Regions from separate parts of the Caballeronia sp. S22 genome, predicted to be linked through region 2. Evidence: riboswitches for the same ligand, from Rfam matches in the RefSeq annotation. Region 2 holds a riboswitch; the other holds the start of a gene.
The links. A riboswitch is a leader RNA that binds a small molecule or an ion and turns the genes downstream of it on or off. The one in region 2 is predicted to bind cobalamin.
Positions count from the first base shown of each region.

Region 1: linked by a shared signal. The riboswitch ahead of ACEN42_RS12265 (TonB-dependent receptor domain-containing protein) and the one ahead of cobG (precorrin-3B synthase) in region 2 are both predicted to bind cobalamin.

Region 1 is NZ_OZ180035.1:2,602,374-2,611,676, reverse strand. It holds gene ACEN42_RS12300 (LysR family transcriptional regulator) at 1-111, shown strand, start outside; gene lgt (prolipoprotein diacylglyceryl transferase) at 148-1,050, shown strand; gene ACEN42_RS12290 (SIMPL domain-containing protein) at 1,080-1,811, opposite strand; gene ACEN42_RS12285 (EVE domain-containing protein) at 1,888-2,346, opposite strand; RNA gene ssrS (6S RNA) at 2,417-2,598, opposite strand; gene ACEN42_RS12275 (cell division protein ZapA) at 2,693-3,007, opposite strand; gene ACEN42_RS12270 (ATPase) at 3,004-3,372, opposite strand; cobalamin riboswitch at 3,631-3,956, shown strand; gene ACEN42_RS12265 (TonB-dependent receptor domain-containing protein) at 4,036-5,910, shown strand; gene ACEN42_RS12260 (FecCD family ABC transporter permease) at 5,946-6,944, shown strand; gene ACEN42_RS12255 (ABC transporter ATP-binding protein) at 6,941-7,717, shown strand; gene cobT (nicotinate-nucleotide--dimethylbenzimidazole phosphoribosyltransferase) at 7,728-8,780, shown strand; gene ACEN42_RS12245 (adenosylcobinamide-GDP ribazoletransferase) at 8,780-9,303, shown strand, end outside.
Region 2 is NZ_OZ180036.1:546,975-556,277, reverse strand. It holds gene ACEN42_RS17675 (alkyl/aryl-sulfatase) at 1-1,132, opposite strand, end outside; gene ACEN42_RS17670 (DUF4186 domain-containing protein) at 1,455-1,859, opposite strand; gene cobM (precorrin-4 C(11)-methyltransferase) at 1,867-2,592, opposite strand; gene ACEN42_RS17660 (cobalt-precorrin-6A reductase) at 2,589-3,359, opposite strand; gene cbiE (precorrin-6y C5,15-methyltransferase (decarboxylating) subunit CbiE) at 3,366-4,577, opposite strand; cobalamin riboswitch at 4,654-4,843, shown strand; gene cobG (precorrin-3B synthase) at 4,907-6,175, shown strand; gene ACEN42_RS17645 (precorrin-8X methylmutase) at 6,168-6,794, shown strand; gene ACEN42_RS17640 (precorrin-2 C(20)-methyltransferase) at 6,791-7,519, shown strand; gene cobJ (precorrin-3B C(17)-methyltransferase) at 7,528-9,159, shown strand; gene ACEN42_RS17630 (VWA domain-containing protein) at 9,135-9,303, opposite strand, start outside.

The sequences.
Region 1 (9,303 bases), on a different replicon from region 2:
GCGATGCTCGTCGAAACCGGCCTCGTGTGGCGCGCGGCGGAAGTGAGCCCGGTGCTCGCCGGATTCATCGAGATCGTCCGTTCGCGGGCCGAAAGCGCGGGTTCTGTATGATTCGCCCTTGTAGTTCGCTCTAGCTCCCACATCAGAATGCTCATACATCCCAATTTCGATCCCATCGCGATTCATCTCGGACCGCTCGCCGTGCGCTGGTACGGCCTCATGTATCTGGTGGCGTTTGTATCGGCCATCGTCATCGGCCGCCTGCGTCTGCGCCTGCCTTACGTGGCCGCGCAAGGCTGGACCGTGAAAGACATCGACGACATGCTGTTTTACGGCGTGCTCGGCACGATTCTCGGCGGGCGCATCGGCTACGTGGTCTTCTATAAGGCAAGCTATTACGCGGCGCATCCGCTCGATATCTTCAAGGTCTGGGAAGGCGGGATGTCGTTCCACGGCGGCTTTCTCGGCGTGACGCTCGCGATGGTGCTGTTCGCGTATCATCGGAAGCGCACCTGGCTCCAGGTGACGGATTTCGTCGCGCCGATGGTGCCGCTCGGCCTCGCGGCGGGGCGTCTCGGTAACTTCATCAACGGTGAGCTGTGGGGCCGCGTGACGGACCCGAACGCGCCGTGGGCGATGCTCTTTCAGAGCTCGACGAACGACGACGCCATCTGGCTCGCTAAAAATCCGCAACTCGACGCGCAATACCATCTCACCGAAATCTTCCAGCGCTATCACATGCTGCCGCGTCATCCGTCGCAGTTGTACGAGATCGCGCTCGAAGGGCTCGTGCTGTTTATCGTGATCTGGACGTTTTCGCGCAAGCAGCGTCCTGTCGGCGCGATTTCAGCGCTGTTTCTGATCGGCTATGGACTGGCGCGCTTCACCGTGGAATTCGCGCGCGAGCCGGACGATTATCTCGGCCTTCTCGCGCTCGGCCTCTCGATGGGCCAATGGCTCTCGCTGCCGATGATCATCGCCGGCGTGCTGATGATGGTGTGGGCGTACAAGCGCAATCTGCGCCTGCCGCCCGAATCGGCGAAAGCCTGAGCGATGCGGGGCGCGCGCCCCGCATCGATTCAACGCCCCATCTGCACCGAACCCGACACGTCGACGGTCACCGTCGTCGTGCCGGCTTCCATCGCGATCGGCGCGGCCATCTTCGCATCGGCGCTCATCGCGCGCGATTGCATCATCATGACCGGACGCGGCTGCACGCCGCTGTGCCCGACGTTCACTTCCCGAATCGTGAAATTGCTGTAGCCGAAGCCTTGCGCGGCGGTTTGCGCCTGCTTGCGGAACGAATCGATGGCCTGCGTGACGAGCTTCTGCTCGGCCGCGCGCTGCGATTCGGGCGACAGCGAGAACCCGACGCTGCCCACCTGCATCGACGAACTCATCTTGCCCGCGAGCTTCGACGCCGCCGCGAAGTCGTGCGATTCGAGCACGACCTCCGTGCGGCCGCGCCACGCGGAGATCTTGCCGTCGCGATCGGTGGATGGATACACGGTGAACGAGCCGCTCTTCGCGGTCACGCCCTCGACGCCCTTGGCTTCGCGCAATGCGGCCTCGGCGCGCTGATTCAGCGTAGCGGTGAGCGACGAGGGATCGGCCGCTTCCTGCTCGTAGAAGAGCGTGATGTTGACGACATCCTGCGGCACTTGCGCGCTCGCCTGCGCCGAAAGAGAAAGCACGCCCGAAGGTTGCGGCTGGGTAATCACCGTCTGCGCGGCGGCCGTTTGAGAAAGGGTGAACGCTGCGCCCGACATCGCGAGGAGCGCGAGTGCGGCAGCGGTTTTCTTGTTGATCATCGAAGGACTCCGAACGCGGGATATCGCGTGATTCGCGACGGGATTTAGTCGCGGCCTTCGTGTCGTAAGTTCCTTGTTAGACGAGTTGTTCGGTAATAAAGCGCCACTGCGCTTCGGTCACCGGCGTGATCGACAGGCGATTGCCGCGCGCGAGCACCTGCATGTCCGCGAGCGCCTCGTGTTCACGCAATGCAGCGAGCGGAATCAGCGCGGTCTTCTTCACGAACTTGACATCGACGAGCATCCAGCGCGGCGTTTCCTGCGTGGACTTGGGATCGTAGTAATCGCTCTTCGGATCGAACTGCGTGGGATCGGGATACGCCGTCGAGCACACCTTCGCGATGCCCGCGATGCCCGGCTCTGGACAGCTCGAATGATAAAAGAGCACGCCGTCGCCGATCTGCATCTGATCGCGCATGAAGTTGCGCGCCTGATAGTTGCGCACGCCTGTCCACGGCAAGGTTTTTTTCGGCGCGTGCGCGAGGTGATCGATGCTCGCTTCGTCCGGTTCGGACTTCATCAGCCAGTAGCGCATGATTGTTCGTTATGCGGAATCGACGATGCAAATGAAAACGGCACCGGAAAAACCGATGCCGTTCTTAAGATGGGTCCCCGCCACGGCCGCTAGGCCGGCATCCTGAACCTGGGTTCAAGATTGGTCGCGGTAAGCAACACTTCGGGTACATCGGACTAGCGACGCGCGCGCCCGTGCTGCAAGGTTCCGCAACCGTGCCAATGTGACATTGGTTCAAGGAATATATGACCTTGGCGCACCAGGCAGGGAAACGTCACTCTACACCAATCGTTTGCCTTTCGCAGCCCCGCCGCAGTTTCTTTTTTCGATTGACATTGCGCGCCGATTGCCTCGACGCACAGACATCTCACTGCACTTCGTATTGCGCGATGACAGCGCCGAGCTGCTCGTTCATCGAATGCATCGTGCGACGGATTTCCTCGGCGGGGAAGGCCTCGCCGTGACGCACGCTGTCCTGCAGCTTAAGCAATTCCGACGCCAGCGAGAGCGCTGCCATCACCGCGATGCGATCCGTGCCGCGCACGTTGCTTGCATTGCGCACCTTGTTCATCTCGGCATCGACGCGCGCGACCGCTTCGCGCAATGCGCCTTCCGTTTCCGGCGAGCACGCGAGGCGATACGGCTGCCCGAGAATGGAGACTTCGATCTGCGTGGTCGTCATGCCTTCTCTCCTTGATGATGCTCGCCGTGCAATTCCGCTTCATGTGCTTCGCGGGAATCGGCTTCGAGGAGATCGAGTTGATTGTCGGCTTCGTCATGCTGCCCGGATTTCGCGCGCGGCAGCTTTTCGAGAATCGCGTTGAGGCGTACTTGCGCGTCGTCGATTTTCGCGGAGAGCGAATCGCGTTCGGATTGCAGCGTGTCGCGCTCTTCACGCACTTGCGCAAGCTCGGCCTGCACGTTCGCATAGTCGGCGCGCAGTTGTTCGAGTTGGTCTTGCAGCGCCTGGCGCGCCTGATTGTGGCGCTCGCTGATCTGGATCAGCCGGCCGATATTTCCTGACAGTGATTCGAGTTCGTTGAGCATGTGCTGCGTCCTCTAAAGACCTCGCATTTTAGCGCGGTTCAACGGAGCTTCCGATAATTGTCTCGTTTCGAGACGTAACAACATGCGATCTTGCGCTTAATCCTTCGAATCAAGCGCATGTCGACATGCATTCGTGTGCAGAAAACGCGAGCGCTGTTGATGGCTCGTGATGACAGGCCGGCCGATTCTCGTTCGATTCGTCATGTGCCGCGCCCAACTGTCCGCGCCGTTTTCTTGACGGCCCCAACACGCGCTCCTACACTTGCCGCACTTTTTGGTGCTCGCATTCGCGGATCTCGCGGATGCAGTCAAACGGGAAACAGGGAGCGAAGTCTCCGAAGTCCGACCGGGACCAACCTGGGACGAGCCAACCTGTGCTGCCCCCGCAACGGTAAGCGACCGCAACGCAAGTTGCAAGTCGTCTCATGCGCGTTTTTGCAGCGCGAGCGTGTGGATTTTCATCACACCGGGTTCATCGCCCGAATCGACTGCAAGAAACGTGTCGACGCCACTGCGCACGATGCGCGGGAAGGCGAGACGATTCATCGCCAGCCCGGATACCGGCCAGAGTTCGACGCATCGGCGCTGATCGCGCGGTGCGTTCGTCGCGCATCGTCCTCGCGGGGAGCGGGGTCGCGCTCACGCGAAACGGACACTTCATTCATGGTATTGCCACAGGCCGCCCTCAAGAACGGCCGCTCTCGTCATGGCGCGCTCGTTGCCGCGGTCATCGGTTTGCCGCTCGCCGGCGCCGCACATGCCGCCGATGACGCTTCGCAAACGCTTGCTCCTGTCGTCGTCACTGCGACGCGCGCGCCGCAGCCGCTCGCCGAATCGATCCCGCAGACATCGGTGTTCGATGAGCAGGACATCGCCGACGCCAACGCCGACGATGCGCTCGGCCTCATCGCGCTTGCGCCCGGCGTGCAGATCACGCGCAACGGCGGGCCGGGCGCGACTTCGGGGCTCTACATACGCGGCGCGGCGTCGTCGCAATCGCTCGTTTTGATCGATGGCGTGCGCGTCGAATCGGCGTCGCTCGGCGCGGCGCAGTTGTCGCAACTGATGCTCGATCAGATCGGGCGCGTCGAGGTCGTGAACGGCAATGTGTCGGCTTTGTACGGCTCGAATGCGATCGGCGGCGTCGTGCAGATCTTCACGAAGGAAGGCGAGCCGCATCCGCCGCGCTTCAACTTCGAAGCCGAGTACGGCAGCTATCACACGCAGCGTCAATCGGCGGGCGTGAACGGCGCGCTCGACAAGGACGGCCGCACGACCTTCAGCCTGAACGTCTCGCGCGAGAAGACCGACGGCTTTTCGTCGATCGATCCGAATATCGCGCCGGGCGCGAATCCGAACGCGAACGGCTATCTGAACGAGAGCGTCGCGGCGACGCTGCGTCACCAGTTCAGCGACAAGTGGGACGCGGGCGTGCGCTTCCTGCAATCGAACGGCATCAGCAGTTTCGACGATGCCTACGGCCTGCCGACCGATATCAACGAATCGCACGATCGCGTGCGCTCGGCGTCGGTGTTCGCGAACGGCAGGATCACCGAAAACTGGACCACGCACTTCACGATCGCGCAGGGACAGGATCGCGCGAACATCGAGCAGAACGGCGTCTATACGAACCGCTTCGATTCGGAGAACCGTCAATACACGTGGCAGAACGATGTCAGGATCACCGATGCGCACAAGCTGCTTTTCGGTTACGAGCATCTCGATCAGACGCTCGATTCCGATCAGCTCAGCGCGCCCGATCGTCACGTGAATTCGGTGTTCGCGGGCTACGTGGGGCACATCGGCGCGAGCGAATTGCAGGCGAATCTGCGTCACGACCAGTATTCCGATTTCGGCGGCGCGAACAGCTACTATCTGGGCTACGCGTATAACTTCGACGCGCACTGGAAGGCGAGCGCGAGCTATGCGGCTTCGTTTCGTGCGCCGAGCTTCGACGATCTCTACTATCCGTTCAGCGGCAATCCGTCGATTCAGCCGGAGCGCAGCCATTCGGTCGAGGCGGCGTTGCAGTACGCATCGAATGCGCTGGGCGTCGCGCGCGTGACGCTGTTCCAGACGCGCTATTCGAATCTGATCGACTATGTGTCCGACGGCGGTTTCTACTATGTCGCGCAGAACGTCGGGCGCGCGAAGGTGCAGGGCATCGAAGGATCGTGGGCGGGACACGTCGGCGCAACCGATGTGCGCGCGGGCGTCACGTTCCAGAATCCCGTCGACGAGACGAATCACGAAGATCTGACGCGGCGCGCGCGGCGTTTCGCGACGCTTACGGCGCATCGCACGATCGGGCGCTGGCGTGTCGGCGGCGAGTGGATCGTGAGCGGACAACGCAGCGACTACGATTCGACGCTCGCGGGGTATGGCATCGTGAATCTATCGGCGCGCTACGACATCTCGAAGTCGTGGTACGTCACGGCGCGCATCGACAATCTGTTCGACAAGGACTATGAACTTGCGTACTCGTACAACACGCCACGACGCGGCGCGTACATCACGTTGGGCTGGCATCCGTCGTGAGCCACGCGCCTGAGCGGCTTGCGCGTCCGCGCGCGATGAACGCGAGCCGCGCGGCGGCGATCTGGATCGCGCTCGGCGTCGCGACGTTCATCGTGCTCGTGGCGTCGCTCATGACGGGCAGCGTGACGTTGCCCGTATCGCGTGCGCTCGGCGCGCTCTTTCACGCGAACGCCGCGACGCCCGATATCGCCGACGAGATCGTGCTCACGCTACGTTTGCCGCGCGCGCTCGCGGGCTTCGCAACGGGTGCGCTGCTCGCGATGGCCGGCGCGCTGCTGCAAGTGCTGCTGAGGAATCCGCTCGCGGAACCTTATGTGCTCGGCGTGTCCGGCGGCGCGGCGACGTTCGCGCTTGCCGCGATGCTCGCATCGGTGCCGTGGTGGGGCGTCGATATCGCGGCGTGCGCGGGCGCGTTCGCATCGATCGTCGTCGTGCTCGGACTCGCGCGCAAGGACCTTTGGCAAAGCGGACAGGATGCGTCGCCGAGACTCTTGCTGACGGGCGTCGTGATCGCGTCGGGATGGGGCGCGCTGATCACGCTGATTCTGAGCATCGCGCCCGAGAACCGGCTGCGCGGCATGATCTTCTGGCTGACGGGCGATCTCAACGGCGCGGCGGCGCCGTGGCCCGCGCTGATCGCGCTCGCTGTCGCGCTCGTCGCGATCGTCCCGGTCGCGCCGCAATTGAACGTGCTGCTGCGAGGCGACGCTACCGCGCGTGCGCTCGGCGTGCCCGTCGAACGATTGCGCCTGCGCGTGTATCTCGTCGCATCGATCGCCGCGGCGGCTGCGGTGACGACGGCGGGGACCATCGGCTTCGTCGGGCTCGTCGTGCCGCATCTGCTGCGCCTCGCGTTCGGCAACGATCAGCGCATGCTCGTGCCCGCCGCCGCGCTTGCGGGCGGCCTCGCCGTGATGGCCGCCGACCTCGTCGCGCGCACCGTGATCGCGCCCGCGCAATTGCCGGTGGGCGTCGTGACGGCGTTGATCGGCGTGCCGATGTTCCTGTGGATGCTCCTGCGGAGACCGCGATGACCCTGCATCTCGATGCCATCGTGCTTCGCGCGGGCGCGCGCACGCTCATCGACGGTCTCACGCAGACGATCGCGGCGGGCGAAGCGTGGTGCATCGCCGGGCCGAACGGCGCGGGCAAGACGACGCTCATCAATGTGCTCGCCGGACTCGCGAAACCCGCATCGGGCCGCGTGTCGCTCGATGGCCGCGCGCTCGCCGCATGGCGCGCGGCTGACCTCGCACGTCGACGCGCATTGATGCCGCAAGCCGCGCACGACGCCTTCAGCGCGACCGTGCTCGACACCGTGCTGCTCAACCGCTTTCCGTATCTCACCGGCTGGGGCTGGGAGAGCGAAGACGACCGCAGCGCGGCGCGCGCCGCACTGGAAACGCTCGGCCTCGCGTCCTTTGCCGCGCGCGACGTGCTGACGCTCTCGGGCGGCGAACGCCAGCGCGTCGCACTGGCCGCCGTGCTGTGCCAGAACGCGCCATGCCTGTTGCTCGACGAACCGCTTTCGCATCTCGACCTGCATCATCAGATCGACTGTCTGCACGCGTTGCGCGACGCCGGGCGCGAGCACAAGCGCACCGTAATCTTCTCGTGCCACGATCTGAATCTCGCGCGCCGTTTCGCGACACACGCGCTCCTGCTCGACGGCCACGGCGGCGCGCACGCGGGCCTCGTCGCCGACGTCCTCACGCCTGAACGCGCGAGCGCGGCATTCGGCTATCCGCTCGCGTTGATTCGCGACGGCGAGCATGAAGCGCTCGTGCCTTCCATTCATCGCCCTTGAAGGAATTTCGATGTCCACGCTCAACGACATCCCGCTGCCCCGCGCACTCGACCGCGCGCTCGAAGCAGAACTGCGCCGCATCATCGACATGAAGACGAAACCGCCCGGCAGTCTCGGGCGGCTCGAATCGCTCGCGCTGCAAATGGGCCTGATACAGCGCACGACGAAGCCGCGCATCGAACGTCCCGCGATGATCGTGTTCGCGGGCGATCACGGCATCGCGAAGGAGGGCGTGAGTTCGTTTCCCCAGGAAGTGACGGCGCAGATGGTCGCGAATTTTCTGACGGGCGGCGCGGCGATCAACGCGTTGTCGCGCTCGGTCGGCATGTCGCTGGAAGTCGTCGATGCGGGCGTCGCGACACCGATTCCCATCGATCATGGATACGAACGTCTGTCGCTCGGACCCGGCACGCGCAACTTCGCGCAAGAGCCTGCGATGTCGCGCGAGACCGCGCTCGAAGGCATCGCGCGGGGCGCTGCGCGCGTGCGGCATCACGCGTCGCTCGGCACGAACGTGATCGGCTTCGGCGAGATGGGCATCGCGAACACGTCGGCGGCGGCGTGTCTGATGAGCCGTCTGTGCGATCTGCCGATCGACGAATGCGTCGGACGCGGCACGGGCCTCGACGATCACGGCCTCGCGCACAAGCGCGATGTGCTCGGCCGCGCGCTCGCGCTGCATCGCGATGAAGGCGATGCGATCGACACGCTCGCGACCTTCGGCGGCTTCGAAATCGCGATGATCGCGGGCGCATATCTCGCCGCCGCATCCGAGGGCATGACGATTCTCGTCGATGGCTTCATCGCGACATCGGCGTTGCTGGTGGCCGCGAAGATCGCGCCCGAGGTGCTCGACTACTCCGTGTTCGCGCATGCGTCGAACGAAACGGGGCATCGGCGCATGCTCGCGCATTTCGATGCCGCGCCGCTGTTGGAGCTCGATCTCCGGCTCGGTGAAGGCACGGGCGCGGCGCTCGCATTGCCGATCCTGCGCGCGGCCGTCGCGTTCATCGACGAGATGGCGAGCTTCGAGTCGGCGGGTGTGTCGAACAAAGCCGACTGATGCGACCGCTCGACGAACTGCGCTACTTCTTCACGGCGCTCGGCTATTTCACGCGCGTGCCGGTGCCGCGCTGGGTCGGCTTCGAGCGCGAATATCTGAACGCGGCGGCGCGTTACTTTCCGCTCGTCGGCGCGATGGTCGGTGGCGTCGCGGCGCTCGTCTATCTCCTGTCGCTGCGCGTGTTTCCGGCGGGTGTCGCCGTGTTGCTTTCGATGGCCGCGACGCTCGTCATGACCGGCGCGTTCCATGAAGACGGACTCGCCGATTGCGTCGATGCGTTCGGCGGCGCGTACACGCGCGAGGATGCGCTGCGCATCATGCACGACTCGCGCATCGGTGCATTCGGCGCGATTGCGCTGGTGATCGCGATTGCGTTGAAGTGGCAGGCGCTCGCTGCGTTGCCGCCGCAGCGCGTCGCGATGACGATGATCGCCGCGCACGCCGCGAGCCGCGCGTTCGCGATCAGTTATCTCGTCACGCTCGATTACGTGCGCGCCGAGGGCAAGGCCAAGCCGGTCGCGCA
Region 2 (9,303 bases):
GCGTTTGATCGTTGATGTATTTGTACAGGTCGCGTTGCTTTTCCAGATGTTCGACAACGCGGCCGTTACCCCATTGCGGCCAATGACGACTGCCGAATGAAACCGTCGCGTCGCCGCCCCATAAGTCGATTGTCTGATCCAGCGTACTCGACCATTTCTGTGCGCTGCGCACCTTTGCACCGCGCAAGGTCAGGATGTTGTGGAGCGTGTGATTCGCATCCTCGGCGAGACAGATCGCCTTGAATTGCGGGAAGTAAAACAACATCTCGGCCGGCGCTTCGGTGCCGGGCGCCATCTGGAATACGACATCGATGCCGTCGACCGTCAGTTTTTCACCTGTCTTGTCGATAATCTTGGTCGGCTCGAACAGGGTAATCGTCCCGGCCGCCGTGGTCAGCCCAAGGCCGCCGCCGACATTGCCTTCCGGGTCCTTCGGCAACAGATTGCCGTACATGTACGACGCGCGCCGGCTCATCACGTTGCCGGCGAACACGTTTTCGCTTACCGCCTCTTCCATGAAGCCATCCGGCGCAATCACCGGCACTTTGCCGGCGCGCGCATCCTTCTCATCCACGATCGCCCGAATACCCGCGAAGTGATCGACGTGAGAGTGCGTGAAAATCACCGCGCTGACCGGCAGATTCTCGACCTTGCTATTGATCAGGTCGAGAGCGGCTTTTGCGGTTTCCGTCGACGTGAGCGGATCGATCACGACCCAGCCCGTCTTGCCGCGAATGAATGTCATGTTGGCAAGATCGATATTGCGCACTTGATAGATGCCATCGACCACCTTGAACAGACCGCGAATCGCGAGCAGTTGCGATTGCCTCCAGAGGCTCGGATTCACCGACGCGGGAGCAGGCCCGCTTTGCTTCAGAAAATCATATTGCGAGAGATCGATAACCGTGTTGCCGGCGCTCCCCTTGACGACCGGATTCGGAAGATCGGCGATGAACCCGTGGCGAGCATCATCGAAATCCTGCGTATTCGAAAACGGCAAATAATCCGCTATTGCCTGATTGGCCTTTCGAGTCGCATCGGTGGCAGGATTCGGCGCCGCGTTACCGATGCCAATGCAGCAGGCCAGAGTCAGAACGGCACAAGCAATTTCCTTACGAGATAGTCCAGACATGCGTTTATCTCCGGTCGTGAAGCTCAGCGGAAACGTATCCGACGCCTCAATGGGAAAACTGACTGATTCGCCTTCATTGCCGCAGCAATCGAATCGGACCCAATGCTGAGAGGAAAGCGCGATGGATACCTTCAGCCACGAAGTTGATAATCGCGATTCGAGTTGACGGACATTCGGCTGCGGATCAGTCCATGCCAACGATGACAAGCGATATCACAAAATTGCGTGGCAGTTCAGTTTCGCGCTCGCGTGCGCGGGCATGTGGACGACCTTTATCGCGGCAGCTTTGACGGCGAAGGACCGGGCGCGCTAAAAAAACGCTTCAGAAAGGCAATTCCCGCTGCGGATTGTCGGTTGCGGCGGCATTCGCGGCCGGCAGCGGTTGCGCGCGCAGCCAGCGCGCGATCGCATCGACGACATGTTGCCGCTCGGCATCGTCGAGCGCCTTGCCTGCCGCAATGCCGTGCCATTTGGCCAGACACGAACGGCAGCACGTCGCCGTCGCGTGTTGCGCGATGAACACCGGATGCCCGCGAAACGGCGTCTGCTTGCCGTCGTTCAAGGGCGATGGCGGCGCGAGCCGCTTGCCGATCAGTTCATGCGCCTGCGCGATCACCGTATCGACGCCCTTCTCCCGCAGATATTTCCCCTCGCGTACGCCGAGCGCGAAGCGCCGCCGGAATGCCGATTTCGCGAGCGCATCGAACACGGTGTCGAGGTCGCGCATCGTGTGATCAGTCCTTCGCGTAGAGCGTCGAATCCGCGAAGCCATCGGCGGCCAGCACGCGGCCGACGATGATCATCGCCGTGCGCTCCATGCCCGCCGCGCGCACTTTCGACGCAATCTCCGCGAGCGTTCCCTCGATGCGCGTCTCGTCCGGCCAGCTCGCGCGAAACACGACCGCCACCGGGCAATCCGCGCCGTAGTGCGGCACCAGATCCGCGACGATGCGCTCGATATGCCGCACGCCGAGATGAATCGCCAGCGTCGCGCGATGACGCGCGAGATCGGCGAGGCTTTCTCCTTCCGGCATCGATGTTTTCGTCGCGTAGCGCGTGAGGATGACCGTCTGCGAGATGCCCGGCAACGTCAGTTCCCGCTTCAGCGCCGCCGCCGATGCCGCCGTCGCCGTCACGCCCGGCACGACTTCGTAGGGAATCGCGAGCGCGTCGAGCCTGCGGATCTGCTCGCCGATCGCGCCGTAGAGCGACGGATCGCCCGAATGCACGCGCGCCACGTCCTGCCCGTTCGCGTGCGCGTCCTGCAAAAGCGCGACGATGGCGTCGAGATCGAGCTCGGCCGTGTCGATGCACTTCGTCGCGCGATGTCCGTCGAGCACGGCCTTCGGCACGAGCGAGCCGGCATACAGAATCACGGGACACGCGCGGATGAGCCGCTGTCCCTTGACGGTGATGAGTTCGGGATCGCCCGGTCCGGCGCCGATGAAATAGATCGTCATGTTTCGGATTGATGGATTCGGTCAAGCCAGTTCAGTAGTGCATCGCGCGCGCTCGCGGCATCGTCGAACGTTGTGTCCGCGTACGGCAGCGACGGCCGCGTGAGCATCACGACCGGCAGGCCGCGTTCGCGCGCCACCGCGAGCTTCGCTTCGGTCGCGCGCCCGCCGCTGTTCTTGCTAACGATAACGTCGATGCCCGCCGCATCGAACAACGCGCGCTCGCCTTCGAGATGAAACGGCCCGCGGGCATCGATGATCCTCGCGCGTTCATTGCCCGCGTGCGCTTCGAGACAGCGGATCGTCCAGTATTGCGACGCAGGAATCTCATGCAGATGCGTAAGCGCCTCGCGCCCGAGCGTGAAAAGCGGCCGGTGAAACGATTCGATACGTGCGATGATTTCGCGCCAGTCCGCCGCATCGCGCCAGCCGTCGCCCGGCTGCGGCTGCCACGCGGGACGGCGCACCGCCCAGAGCGGCACGTCCGCGACCGCACAGGCGTCGTGCGCGTGCCGGCTCATTTGCGCGGCATACGGATGCGTCGCATCGACGACGAGCGCGATGTTCTCCGCGTACAGAAAGCGGACGAGCCCGTCGATGCCGCCGAAGCCGCCGACGCGCACCGCGCACGCCAGATCGCCCGGCACGCGCCCGAGGCCCGCGAGACTGTAGACATGCGCGGGCGGCAGCGCGCGCGCGATCGCGAGCGCGTCGCCGGTGCCGCCGAGCAGCAGCACGCGCTTCGTGTTTCCCGGCGCTTCTTCACGCATGACGCATCACGGTTTGCTGGCGTGCAACAGCGTGATCGGCAGCGCCTGACGCCACGTATCGAAGCTGCCGAGCGGCTCCGCCTGAGCGACGCCAATGCGCGTCAGCTCGCCGCCGTGCCGCGCGCGCCATTCGACGAGCGCGGCCTCGCTTTGCAGCGTCACCGCGTTGGCGACGAGCCGCCCGCCCTGACGCAGACGCGCCCAGCATGCATCGAGCACGCCCGGCACGGTCAATCCTCCGCCGATGAAGACGGCATCGGGCGCGCTCAGGCCGTCGAGCGCGGCGGGCGCTTCGCCTTTCACGAGTTGCAGCGCGGGCACGCCGAGCGCGTCGCGATTGTGCTCGATGAGGCGCTGCCGGCTTTCGTTCGATTCGATCGCGATCGCGCGGCACGCGCCATGCGCGCGCATCCATTCGATGCCGATCGAGCCGCAGCCCGCGCCGACGTCCCACAAGAGTTCGCCCGGCTGCGGCGCGAGCCGAGCGAGCGTCACGGCGCGCACGTCGCGCTTGGTGAGCTGGCCGTCGTGACGATAGGCGTCGTCGGGCAAACCCGGCGTGAGCGGCGGCCCGGCGTGTCCGGCGTGCGTGCGGCATTCGATCGCGACGAGATTGAGCGCGGCGACGAGCGGCTCGCGCCAGTCGTCGGCACGCTCGTCGATACGTCGCTCATTGTTGCCGCCGAGATGCTCGAACACGGTCATGCGGCTCGCGCCGAAGCCATGCGCGGTCAGGAGCGCGGCAACGGCGGCGGGCGTCGCGCCGTCCGCGCTCAAGACGAGCAGGCGCACGCCGCGATGCAGGCTCGCGAGCAGCGACGCGACGCGCCGCCCGACGAGCGACACGCACACGGCGTCCTGCAGCGCCCAGCGCAAGCGCGCCGCCGCGAGCGACAGCGACGACGGCGCGGGAATGACGCGCATCTCGCCGTTGGCGACTTCACGCGCGAGCGTCGCGCCGACGCCGAAGCACATCGGATCGCCGCTCGCGAGCACACATATGCGGGTCTTGCCGTCGCCGCGTCCGGCGAGCACGGCGTCGAGCGAAAAGGGTTTCGGCCACGGCACGCGGCTCGCGGCGATGCGCGCCGGCAGGAACGCGAGATGGCGCTCGCCGCCGTGAATCGACTGGGCGTCGAGCAGCGCGCGGCGCGCGACGCGGGACAGCCCGTGCCAGCCGTCTTCACCGATCCCCACTACGGTCAGCCAGTTCGACATGCGCCGCCTCCTTCACGTGATTCGTAATGCGCTTCAGGATGCTGCCCCGAAGCGCCTGGATGGTCGATAAAAGCGGGCATAATACAGGTCCGTCGGTGCCCGGGGTCGAAGAGACCCAGGGCCTAAGAGGGAACACAGAAAACTGTGGCTGCCCCCGCAATTGTACGCAGCGAGTCCGCGCTCCACTGCCACTGGTTTTTACCGGGAAGGCCGGCGCGAATGAAGACCTGCCAGCCAAGAGACCTGCCGACTCATCGCATTCGCGCGACGCTGACCGGGCGGGGTGTACCGGTTCGCTCATTACGCGCGAAGCCCAACGGGTCACGCTTTTGACTTCATTGAACCGCTCATCGCTCAACGCCGCGCCGCGCGCATCCGCGTGCCCGGGCCTGATGCGCATCGTGCCCGCGCGCGACGGCGGGCTCGCGCGCCTGCGGCTCGCGGGCGGCGTGTTGAGCGCGCACGCGGCGCGGGCCGTCGCGCGGGCGGCGCGTGACTGCGGCTCGGGCGTGATCGAGGTGACCAATCGCGCGAATCTCCAGTTGCGCGGCATCCGCGACGATGCCCACGCCGCGCTGATCGGTATCGCGCTCGATGCGGGCCTCGGTCCGTCGGCGTCGGGCGGCGACGACATCCGCAACGTGATGCTCAGTCCGCTCGCAAGCGACGACACGCGTGCGCTCGCCACACAAATCATCGACGCGATGCAGGCCGACGCGTCGCTGCATGCGCTGTCGCCCAAATTCGCGCTGCAACTCGATGGCGGCGAGCGCCTCGCGATGCTCGATCATCCGCACGACCTGTGGCTCTCTGCAATCGACGATGGCGCGCGCTACGCATTCGGCTTCGCGGGAACGCTGCGGCAGTGTCCGCTCGGCGCGATTCATCGCAGCGACATGGTGACGTTCGTGTCCGGCGTGCTGCGCAGGTTTCTCGCGCTGGCCGCGCCTGACGAACATCGTATGCGCGATCTGCTCGCGCGTGTCGGCATCGCGCGCTTTCTCGAAGCATTCGATTTCGATGCAGCCGTTCAGCACTGGCGACGCCCACCCGCCGATGCATCCCTGCGCCTCGGCGCCCACGCGGAACCGTATCGCGCGACGTGGTACGCGGGCGCGCAAACGCCCCTCGGTCGTCTCGACGCGGCCACGCTCGAAGCCCTCGCCGATATCGCCGACACGCACGCCGAAGGCCTTCTCGCGATGACGCCGTGGCAAAGCGTGCTGATACCGGGCATCGCCGCGCATGACGCGCAAGACGTGTTGCGACGCCTACACGCGCTCGGCCTCGCGACCGAACCGCGCGATCCGCTCGCGCGCCTCATCGCATGCGCGGGCTCGGAAGGCTGTGCGAAAAGCCACGCCGATACCAAAGCCGACGCGCATCGCCTCGCTTCGCTTCTGCCCTCGCATGATGAAAGCGAGGTGCACTTGAGCGGCTGCGAGCGCTCGTGCGCGGCGGCGCATCCGGTCCCGGTGACGCTCTATGCAGTCGCGCCGGGACGATATGACCTGCATCGCGGCGAACGAATCGTCGCGAGCAACCTGACCATCGAAGAGGCGGCCGAACGGCTCGCCCGGAGCCATGCCGATGCTTGACTACATCCGCGACGGCGCGGAGATTTATCGCCAGTCCTTTGCGACGATCCGTGCCGAAGCCGACCTCGCCGCCATTCCCGCCGATCTGGAAAAGCTCGCGGTGCGCCTGATCCATGCGTGCGGCATGGTCGATATCGTGAGCGATCTGCGCTTTTCTTCCGGCGCGGGCATCGCCGGCCGGCACGCGCTCGCGGCAGGCGCGCCGATCCTGTGCGATGCGCGCATGGTCGCGGAAGGCATCACGCGCGCGCGGCTGCCCGCCGATAACCGTGTCGTCTGCACCTTGAACGAACCATCGATTCCCGAACGCGCCCGCGCGATGAACAACACGCGCTCGGCCGCCGCGCTCGAACTGTGGCTGCCGCATCTCGAAGGCGCGATCGTCGCGATCGGCAATGCGCCGACCGCGCTCTTTCATCTGCTCGACATGCTCGATGCCGGCGCACCGAAACCTGCGCTCATCCTCGGCTTTCCGGTCGGCTTCATCGGCGCGGCGGAATCCAAGGCGATGCTCGCCGCCGATAGCCGCGGCGTGCCCTTCGTCGCCCTGCTCGGCCGGCGCGGCGGCAGCGCGATGGCGGCGGCGGCAGTGAACGCACTTGCTTCGGAGACCGAATGATGCGCGGCCGTCTCTATGGACTGGGCGTCGGTCCGGGCGATCCGGAGCTCATCACGCTGAAGGCGCTGCGCTTGCTCAAGGCCGCGCCGGTGGTCGCTTATTTCGTCGCGAAGGGCAAGAAGGGCAATGCGTTCGGCATCATCGAATCGCATCTCGACGACACGCAGACGCGGCTGCCGCTCGTCTATCCGGTGACGACCGAAGCGCTCGAACCGCCGCTCTGCTACGAGACGATCATCAGCGCGTTCTACGACGAAGCCGCGCTCACGATCTCCGGACATCTCGAAGCCGGGCGCGACGTCGCGGTGATCTGCGAAGGCGATCCGTTCTTTTACGGCTCGTACATGTATCTGCACGACCGTCTCGCTGCACGCTTCGATGCGCATGTCGTGCCGGGCGTGTGCTCGATGCTCGGCGGCGTCGCGGTGCTGGGCGTGCCGCTCGTGTATCGCAATCAGAGTCTGTCGGTGCTGTCGGGCGTATTGCCCGAAGACGATCTGAAGCGCCGTCTCGAAGCGGCGGATGCGGCTGTCATCATGAAGCTCGGCCGCAACTTCGAGAAAGTGCGGCGCGTGCTCGGCGAGCTCGGTCTCGATGAACGCGCGCTCTATGTCGAGCGCGCGACGATGGCGAATCAGCGCATCGTGCCGCTCGATGAAGTCGATCCGATGGCCTCGCCGTATTTCTCGCTGCTCGTCGTGCCGGGGAAAAAATGGCGCGCGTGAGTGCTTCCATGCCGATGGCGATTGTCATCCTCGGTGCGGGCGCGCTCGATACGGCGCGGCGCATTCAGGCGAACTTCGAACAAGCGCGCATTCATGGCCTCGCCAGCCGCGTGAATGCGGACATCGCGTATGACGATTTCGGCGCGCACGTGCGCGCGTTGTATGCGTCGGGCACGCCGATCGTCGCGCTGTCCTCGGCGGGCATTGTGATTCGCGCGCTCGCGTCATCTCTTGCCGACAAGGTCGCCGAACCGCCCGTGCTCGCCATTGCGCAGGATGGCAGCGCGGTCGTGCCGCTGCTCGGCGGGATGAGCGGCGTGAACGTGCTGGCGCGCGAGATCGGCGATGCGCTCGGCATCGCGCCCGCGATCACGACGAGCGGCGAGTTGCGCTTCGGTCAATGTCTGCTCGCGCCGCCCGAAGGTTATGCGCTCGCGGATATCGAGCAGGGCAAGCGCTTCGTGTCGGATTTGCTCGCGGGCGAAACCACGCGCATCGAGGGCCACGCGCCCTGGCTCGACGATGCCGACCTGCCCCGCTCAGGCGATGCACGTCTTGCCGTGCGCATCACGCCGCTCGCCGCGCACGACGAAGACAGTCTCGTGATTCATCCGCGCTGCGTGCTCGCGTGGATCGAACATCTATCTTCCGATGACGATGATGCCGCCGAACGCATACGTGCCGCGATGCGCGCGCAGGCGTTATCGCCGCTTGCGCTCGCGGCGTTGGCAGCGCCTGCGCATTACATGACATCGCGATCGCTCGAAGACGCCGCGCGTGCGCTGAACGTACCGCTGCGCTTTTGCGATGCCGCGCCGTTCGACGCCGATACGCAAGGCATCGCATTGCACGTAAGCGATTCGCCCGTCGATGCGCAATCGATCGGCCGTGTGCGCGGCGCGCTGACCGTGATCGGGCTCGGCCCCGGCAGCGCGGAACTGATGACGCCGGCCGCGCGCGCCGCGCTCGTCGCCGCGCAAGACGTGCTCGGCTACGAAACCTATGTGCGCATGGCCGGGCCGTTTCGCGATGGTCAGCGCGTACACATGACCGACAACCGCGAGGAACTGCAGCGCGCGCGTCACGCCTTCGAACTGGCGAGCGAAGGACGGCGCGTGGTCGTCGTATCCTCGGGCGATCCGGGCGTGTTCGCGATGTCCGCCGCCGTGCTCGAAGCGCTCGACGAAGGGCGCGCGGCGCATCCCGAATGGAGCGCTGTGAAGCTCGCGATCGTGCCGGGCGTATCGGCATCGCTCGCGACGGCCGCGCGTGCCGGCGCGCCGCTCGGCCACGATTTTTGCGTGCTGTCGCTGTCGGATAACCTGAAGCCGTGGGACGTGATCGAGAAACGCATCGCACATGCGGGCGAGGCCGATCTCGTGATGGCGTTCTATAACCCGCTGTCGAAAGCGCGGCCGTGGCAGTTCGACCGTGCGATCGAGATCGTGAAGCGCTATCGCGATCCGCACACGCCCGTCGTTCTGGGAAGAGACATCGGGCGACCGGCTGAAGCGTTGCGCATCGTCACGCTGGGCGAACTGAAAAGCGAACACGTCGATATGCGTACGATGGTGATCGTAGGTTCATCGACGACGCGTGTGGTGGGAGACTGGGTTTATACGCCGCGATGGTATGAGTGATCGCCGCCTTCGCTCAGCGCATCGGCGGTGATGTATCGCGCGCCCCAATCGAGGGCGAGCGCCTTGCCGCGTCCGGCTCGAATCGAACCCTCTTCGAAATCCACGACGACGATCTCATCGGCCGACGCGGGCGCTTGCGGGTTC